DNA from 2 places in the Alkaliphilus sp. B6464 genome. Region 2 is predicted to be linked to the other one. Evidence: a T-box and tRNA genes for the amino acid it is inferred to sense, from the RefSeq annotation. Region 2 holds a T-box; the other holds one or more tRNA genes.
The links. A T-box is a leader RNA that pairs with one kind of tRNA and senses whether it is charged. The one in region 2 lies ahead of proS (proline--tRNA ligase), so its partner is inferred to be a tRNA-Pro.

Region 1 (3,257 bases), 650 kb from region 2:
GTAACTCAGCATTTGCTGAGTACTGTAATCACACCAAATCAAAGATTTGGGTAATTACAGCATGCTGGTGTAGCTCAGTTGGCCAGAGCAGCTGATTTGTAATCAGCAGGTCGCGGGTTCGAATCCCATCACCAGCTCCATATATGCGGGTGTAGTTCAATGGTAGAACGTCAGCCTTCCAAGCTGATCGCGAGGGTTCGATTCCCTTCACCCGCTCCATTTAATTCGAAAATAACAGGGTCCATTAGCTCAGTCGGTAGAGCACCTGACTTTTAATCAGGGTGTCCCGCGTTCGAGTCGCGGATGGATCACCATGATTAAGTAATTTAAGATGGCGACATAGCCAAGTGGTAAGGCAGAGGTCTGCAAAACCTTTATTCCCCAGTTCAAATCTGGGTGTCGCCTCCAAAATGCGCTCATAGCTCAGCTGGATAGAGTGTCTGACTACGAATCAGAAGGTCGGGAGTTCGAATCTCTCTGGGCGCACCATCTGTTTGTTGATGTAGATTGATTGTATAAACAAATTGAGATTTATGATTAACGATACAATATAAATATGGAGGGGTTCCCGAGCGGCCAAAGGGGGCAGACTGTAAATCTGTTGTCAGCGACTTCGAAGGTTCGAATCCTTCTCCCTCCACCATTTTAAAAAGAAACTCAGTGAATGCTGAGGACTCTAATTACATCAAATCAAGGATTTTAGTAATTGAAATATGCGGGTGTGGCGGAATTGGCAGACGCACTAGACTTAGGATCTAGCGGGAAACCGTGGGGGTTCGACTCCCTTCACCCGCACCATTATTGTAAAACGTTTCAAGGAAACTCAGCTAATGCTGGGTATTCAACTCACACCAAATTTAAAAAATTGGGTGATTGAAGCATGCGGAAGTGGCTCAGTGGTAGAGCATCGCCTTGCCAAGGCGAGGGTCGCGGGTTCGAGTCCCGTCTTCCGCTCCATTATTATGGTGGATGTAGTCAAGTGGTTAAGACACAGGATTGTGGCTCCTGCACTCGTGGGTTCGACTCCCATCATCCACCCCAAGTTTTGGGATATAGCCAAGTCGGTAAGGCAACGGACTTTGACTCCGTCATTCCGCAGGTTCGAGTCCTGCTATCCCAGCCATTTTGACCCATTAGCTCAGTCGGTAGAGCACCTGACTTTTAATCAGGGTGTCCCGCGTTCGAGTCGCGGATGGGTCACCAACTAATAATGGAGAGGTGTCCGAGTGGTTTAAGGAGCTGGTCTTGAAAACCAGTGACTCCGCAAGGGGCCGTGGGTTCGAATCCCACCCTCTCCGCCATTATTATTGCATTATATATTAAATGAGTGTATAATGTAGATATCCTAAAATGGAGAAGTACTCAAGTAGGCTGAAGAGGACGGTTTGCTAAACCGTTAGGTCGCGTAAGTGGCGCGCGGGTTCGAATCCCGCCTTCTCCGCCATTTTAAATCCGGGTGTAGCGCAGTTTGGTAGCGCACATGGTTTGGGACCATGGGGCCGGGGGTTCGAATCCCTCCACCCGGACCAGGTACAATTATATACTCATAAAAGTGAGGGCCTTTAGCTCAGTTGGTCAGAGCGTCCGGCTCATAACCGGCAGGTCCGGGGTTCGAGTCCCTGAAGGCCCACCATTTTCATTGTACAAGAAAGTACAAAACAAGCCCAGATAGCTCAGTCGGTAGAGCAGGGGACTGAAAATCCCCGTGTCGGTGGTTCGATTCCGCCTCTGGGCACCAGAAAAAGAACTGATATTTTATGTATCAGTTCTTTTTATTATTGTTTAATGAGGCTCTTTGTCAATAGTTGGGGTAGGATTATCAGTAATCCTGCTCCATTATTGCATTTGAGCCTATTTTAATATGAGCATAGGGTTCTACATGTTTTTGGGTACACTAAATAAACCTAACTAAAATATAGGAACTTTATGGTATTTATATTTATTATTTAGGGAATATAGATTTTAAAATAATAGAAAGCAGTTCTCCTATTAAGTGAATGTTAAGATGTCCGCCGAGCTTTAAAATCATCAGTCTATTGGGAAAGTATTTTTCGCTATAATAATCACTTTTATTAAATAGTGATTTAGATAAATTAAAATTTTCTAAATTAATATAACTACATTTTTCTCCAGTAGATAGATAACCTTCAAATAATGGAATTTCAATATTGAACTCGCCATTATAGGGATGCCATTCGAAATTAAAGTTAGATCCATAATATATAACATCTAGTATATCTTTAAAGCTTTCAGTAAGTCCTTTTATATGTAAAAAACCCTTCTTAATTAATATATTTTTAGGATATACATTGAAATTAATTTTTTTAGAATTATAATTTACAATTATCTCTTTTCCTATAATGTCGTATTTTTCAATGGAAATACTATCAAAAACAGTAAGTAGCTTATTTAAATAATAAATATCTTCATAATTATGAAGTAATATTGTTTTTTCAACACTAGGTGAAGGATTTTTAACATATTCCTTGTATAACAGCACACTATCTTTTCCGCTAATAGTATCCTTTCTATTAATTCCTACAAAACGCTCAACAGTTTTTAGTTTAAAATTTTCTAATGGAAGTTGCTTTTTTTCCTTTCTAAGACACTGCAGTATATCAATATGTTTAATATTATCAAAATTCCATTCTAACTTATTAAACATAAAACGTTCTTTTAGAAAAGGTATATCAAATGTCGCGCCATTATAGGTAATAACATAGGGGAAATTTGTAAAAATATTGGAGAATTCTAGTAAAATACTAATTTCCTCATTAGGATTTTCTGCAAAAAATTGTTTTAATATAATAGTATCGTTTACATTATATAAAATCCCAATCAAAATAACTTGATGATACTTTCTACTAAGTCCTGTTGTTTCAATATCTATTACACAATACTCAGTTGTATTAAATATTTCTCCTAAGTTCTTTGGTAATATAGTTCTATCCTCTACTTCAAATGTTTTAATTTTCATGATTACCTCCTAACTTCTCTTTACTAAATATAATATCAAAAACTAGTAAGCCAATCAAAAACTAAATGATATTTAGACTTTTTTATGGGTAATAGAAATGTAATATAGCTGTAATGTTATTGGTAGAGGTTATATGATAATATTAATAATGGAATATTTTACAATATTAAGGATGGTGATTTTATGAAGAGAATTGTTATGTTATTAATAGTAGCTTTAATATTGTTATCTAGCTTTCAAACGGCTATGGCATATACATATTATATTGATATTTTAGAGC
Region 2 (3,257 bases):
TTTTTATTGAAACAAATGAGCAAGAGGCAGATATTATACAATATCTAAAAAGTGGAGTAGGACTTAAAGTAGTTGATGTTGATAATCCTTATGAAGCTTTACAAAAGGGAGATATTAAGGCGATAATACAAATAGGAGAAAACTTTCAGAGTAAAATAAATGAGAAAGTACCTGGAGATATTAAAATAATATTCGATGAGGTAAGTAATGAATCCAGCATGGCTACATCTGTTGTGGAAGGAATTATTAATAAATATAGTGAAGAGGTTAGGCTTGAAAGACTAGCAGATATAGGAGTTGATCCAAAGATTCTTCAACCTGCCATTATAAATAGAGAGGCCTATGTACCTGAAGGACAGGAATCTAAGGGAGATGCTACAGCTTTAATGATGATAACATTTTTGCTTCCGTTTTTCTTAATGATGTATCCTGTGGTAGGTGGTATGCCAGCGGCAATAGACCTAGGAGCAGGAGAAAAGGAGAGGATGTCTTTAGAGCCTTTATTGGCAAGTGGCGCTGATAGACTTTCTATATTGACTGGTAAATACTTAACTGTACTGTTAGCTTCTGTACTAGGGACAATTACTTCGTTAATTGGCGTTCTTGCAGCAGCTAAAATAGCTCCAAATATAATGCCTTTAGAAGTTCGCATTTCTCCGCTGTCTATGTTGATTTTGGTAGCTACATCATTACTTATAGCTATGATGTTAAGCGGATTGATGCTTTCTATAAGTGTATTTGCTAAATCTTATAAGGAAGCAGGTACCTACTTAAGTCCTGTTACAATTGTACTAATGGTTCCTGCATATTTAACTATGTTTATGGATATTCGTACATTATCAAACCGCATGTTTTTCGTACCATTACTTAATGCTGTGTTGCTAATGAAGGAAGTCCTAGTGGACATTATTAACCCCCTTCATATTGCGACTACATTTGGTGTTTCTATCCTATTGGTAGTGGCATCACTTCTATTTATGAAATACATGTTTAATAAAGAATCTGTTATTTTTAGATCTTAGCAGATAATAAAATCTTCCTTTAAGAGGTCTGAATTTAAATTTTATTGGAATAAATTACTTAAATTATAACTTATTCACATTTTTTAGTACATAATTTTCTATGTGTTAGAAAAATATTGACATTATATGAATAATTGGCTATTCTAATAAGAAGAATATAACAAAATAGTTATAAATCTATGATAGGAAATAGTAAAAAATGATGCTTTGCAGAGAGAAAACCGTTGGTGGAAGGTTTTTAAGCTTTAGTTTTTGAACCAGTCCTTGAGTGAAGGGTTGAAAAAAGTAGATCCTTTCGGTTCGTGCCGTTATACGATTAAGAGAACCTTTTTAGGTTAATTAGAGTGGTACCACGGGTGAAATATAATCTCTCGTCTCTATTGTTTATAGAGATGAGGGATTTTTTATTGTATAAAACCTGTATAAAAAAGGAAGGAGATTCAATATGTCAAAAAAAGATAAGCAATTTGTTGAAGAAATCACCCCAATGGAGGTAGACTTTGCACAATGGTATACAGATGTAATTAGAAAAACAGACTTAGTTGATTACTCACCAGTTAAAGGCTTTATGGTTATTAAGCACTATGGTTATGCTATTTGGGAAAATATTCAAAAGTATATGGATAACAGATTTAAAGATACAGGACATAAAAACTGTTATTTCCCACTACTTATTCCAGAAAGTTTACTAAAGAAAGAAGCCGAGCATGTAGAAGGATTTGCTCCTGAAGTGGCGTGGGTTACTCATGGGGGAGATGAAGAACTGGCAGAAAGGCTTTGTGTTAGACCGACATCAGAAACTATTATTTGTGAAATGTATTCAAGATGGTTAAAGTCCTATAGAGATTTACCATTTTTATATAACCAATGGTGTTCAGTTGTTCGTTGGGAAAAGAGTACGAGACCATTCCTTAGAACCTCAGAATTTTTATGGCAGGAAGGGCATACTCTACACGAAACTTATGAAGAAGCCCAAGATGAGACTTTGCAAATGTTAAATATTTACAAAGAAACTGCAGAAGAATTATTAGCTATGCCAGTTGTTGTGGGACAAAAGAGTGAGAAAGAAAAATTTGCTGGAGCATATGCTACTTATACTATGGAAGCTTTAATGCATGACGGTAAAGCACTTCAAGCTGGTACTTCCCATAACTTAGGTCAACACTTTACAACAGCCTTTGATATTACTTACTCAGATAGAAATGGGGATCTTAAACATCCTTATCACACATCTTGGGGTGTTTCTACAAGGTTAATCGGTGGACTTATTATGGTTCATGGTGATAATAGGGGACTTGTATTACCTCCAGGAGTGGCTCCTGTTCAGGTTGTTATAGTTCCGATAGCATCCCACAAAGAAGGCGTGCTAGATAAAGCTAATGAATTATTTAGTCAGCTAAAAGGCAAGTTTAGAGTTGAGCTAGATGATCGTGACAACTATTCTCCAGGTTGGAAGTTTAATGAATGGGAAATGAAAGGTGTTCCAATAAGAATAGAAATTGGACCAAAAGATATCGAAAAAAATCAAGCCATGTTATTTAGAAGAGATGAATTAGAAAAAGAAGCTATTTCTCTAGATAATCTAGAGGAGGCAGTAGAAAATCTCTTAAGAGATATTAATAACAACTTGCTATATAAAGCTAAGAAAATGAGGGATGAAAAAACCTATATAGTAAAAAGTTTTGATGAAATGAAGGAAGTTATGGAAATAAAGCCTGGTTTTGTTAAAGCCATGTGGTGTGGAGAAAGAGAATGTGAAGAACATATTAAAGCTGAAACTGGTGTTACTATAAGATGTATCCCATTTGAGCAGGAGGACTTAGGCCATACTTGTGCATTCTGCGGTAAAGAAGCAAAACATATGGTATATTTAGCTAAAGCATACTAATCTAAGACTCCATCTCAACTAAGTCTTTGCGTATCTGTATAAAAAGTTGCTCTTAAACTTATATTAGAGTTTAAGAGCAACTTTATTTTTTAGGATATGAACAAAACTCTTAATAGTTAAGGTTTATTTAAGGTTAAAGTAATAAGGAATTAAAATTGTCCTTTTATAATATGCTTAAAGATTAATTTACAGGAGGATAATTATGGATAAAAAAGGAATTGCAGGATTTCAATTAAAAATTATAGGATTAATATTGATGGTATTTGATCATATTTATAGTTTTTTAGATAATATGCCAATTCAATTTAAATGGGTAGGAAGGATAGTAGCCCCAATATTTATATTTA

Region 1: it has a tRNA-Pro gene. The T-box ahead of proS (proline--tRNA ligase) is inferred to sense a tRNA for this amino acid. The anticodon was not compared.

Annotation. Positions count from the first base shown of each region.
Region 1 covers NZ_CP058557.1:2,320,196-2,323,452, forward strand. Annotated here, with positions in the region: tRNA gene HYG84_RS11455 (tRNA-Thr) at 64-140, shown strand; tRNA gene HYG84_RS11460 (tRNA-Gly) at 146-219, shown strand; tRNA gene HYG84_RS11465 (tRNA-Lys) at 239-314, shown strand; tRNA gene HYG84_RS11470 (tRNA-Cys) at 334-408, shown strand; tRNA gene HYG84_RS11475 (tRNA-Arg) at 413-489, shown strand; tRNA gene HYG84_RS11480 (tRNA-Tyr) at 559-643, shown strand; tRNA gene HYG84_RS11485 (tRNA-Leu) at 716-798, shown strand; tRNA gene HYG84_RS11490 (tRNA-Gly) at 883-957, shown strand; tRNA gene HYG84_RS11495 (tRNA-His) at 966-1,041, shown strand; tRNA gene HYG84_RS11500 (tRNA-Gln) at 1,047-1,123, shown strand; tRNA gene HYG84_RS11505 (tRNA-Lys) at 1,128-1,203, shown strand; tRNA gene HYG84_RS11510 (tRNA-Ser) at 1,213-1,301, shown strand; tRNA gene HYG84_RS11515 (tRNA-Ser) at 1,353-1,444, shown strand; tRNA gene HYG84_RS11520 (tRNA-Pro) at 1,453-1,529, shown strand; tRNA gene HYG84_RS11525 (tRNA-Ile) at 1,557-1,633, shown strand; tRNA gene HYG84_RS11530 (tRNA-Phe) at 1,663-1,738, shown strand; gene HYG84_RS11535 (ribonuclease H-like domain-containing protein) at 1,943-2,977, opposite strand; gene HYG84_RS11540 (S-layer homology domain-containing protein) at 3,161-3,257, shown strand, end outside.
Region 2 covers NZ_CP058557.1:1,668,436-1,671,692, forward strand. Annotated here, with positions in the region: gene HYG84_RS07975 (ABC transporter permease) at 1-1,022, shown strand, start outside; T-box leader at 1,193-1,404, shown strand; gene proS (proline--tRNA ligase) at 1,468-2,910, shown strand; gene HYG84_RS07985 (TraX family protein) at 3,113-3,257, shown strand, end outside.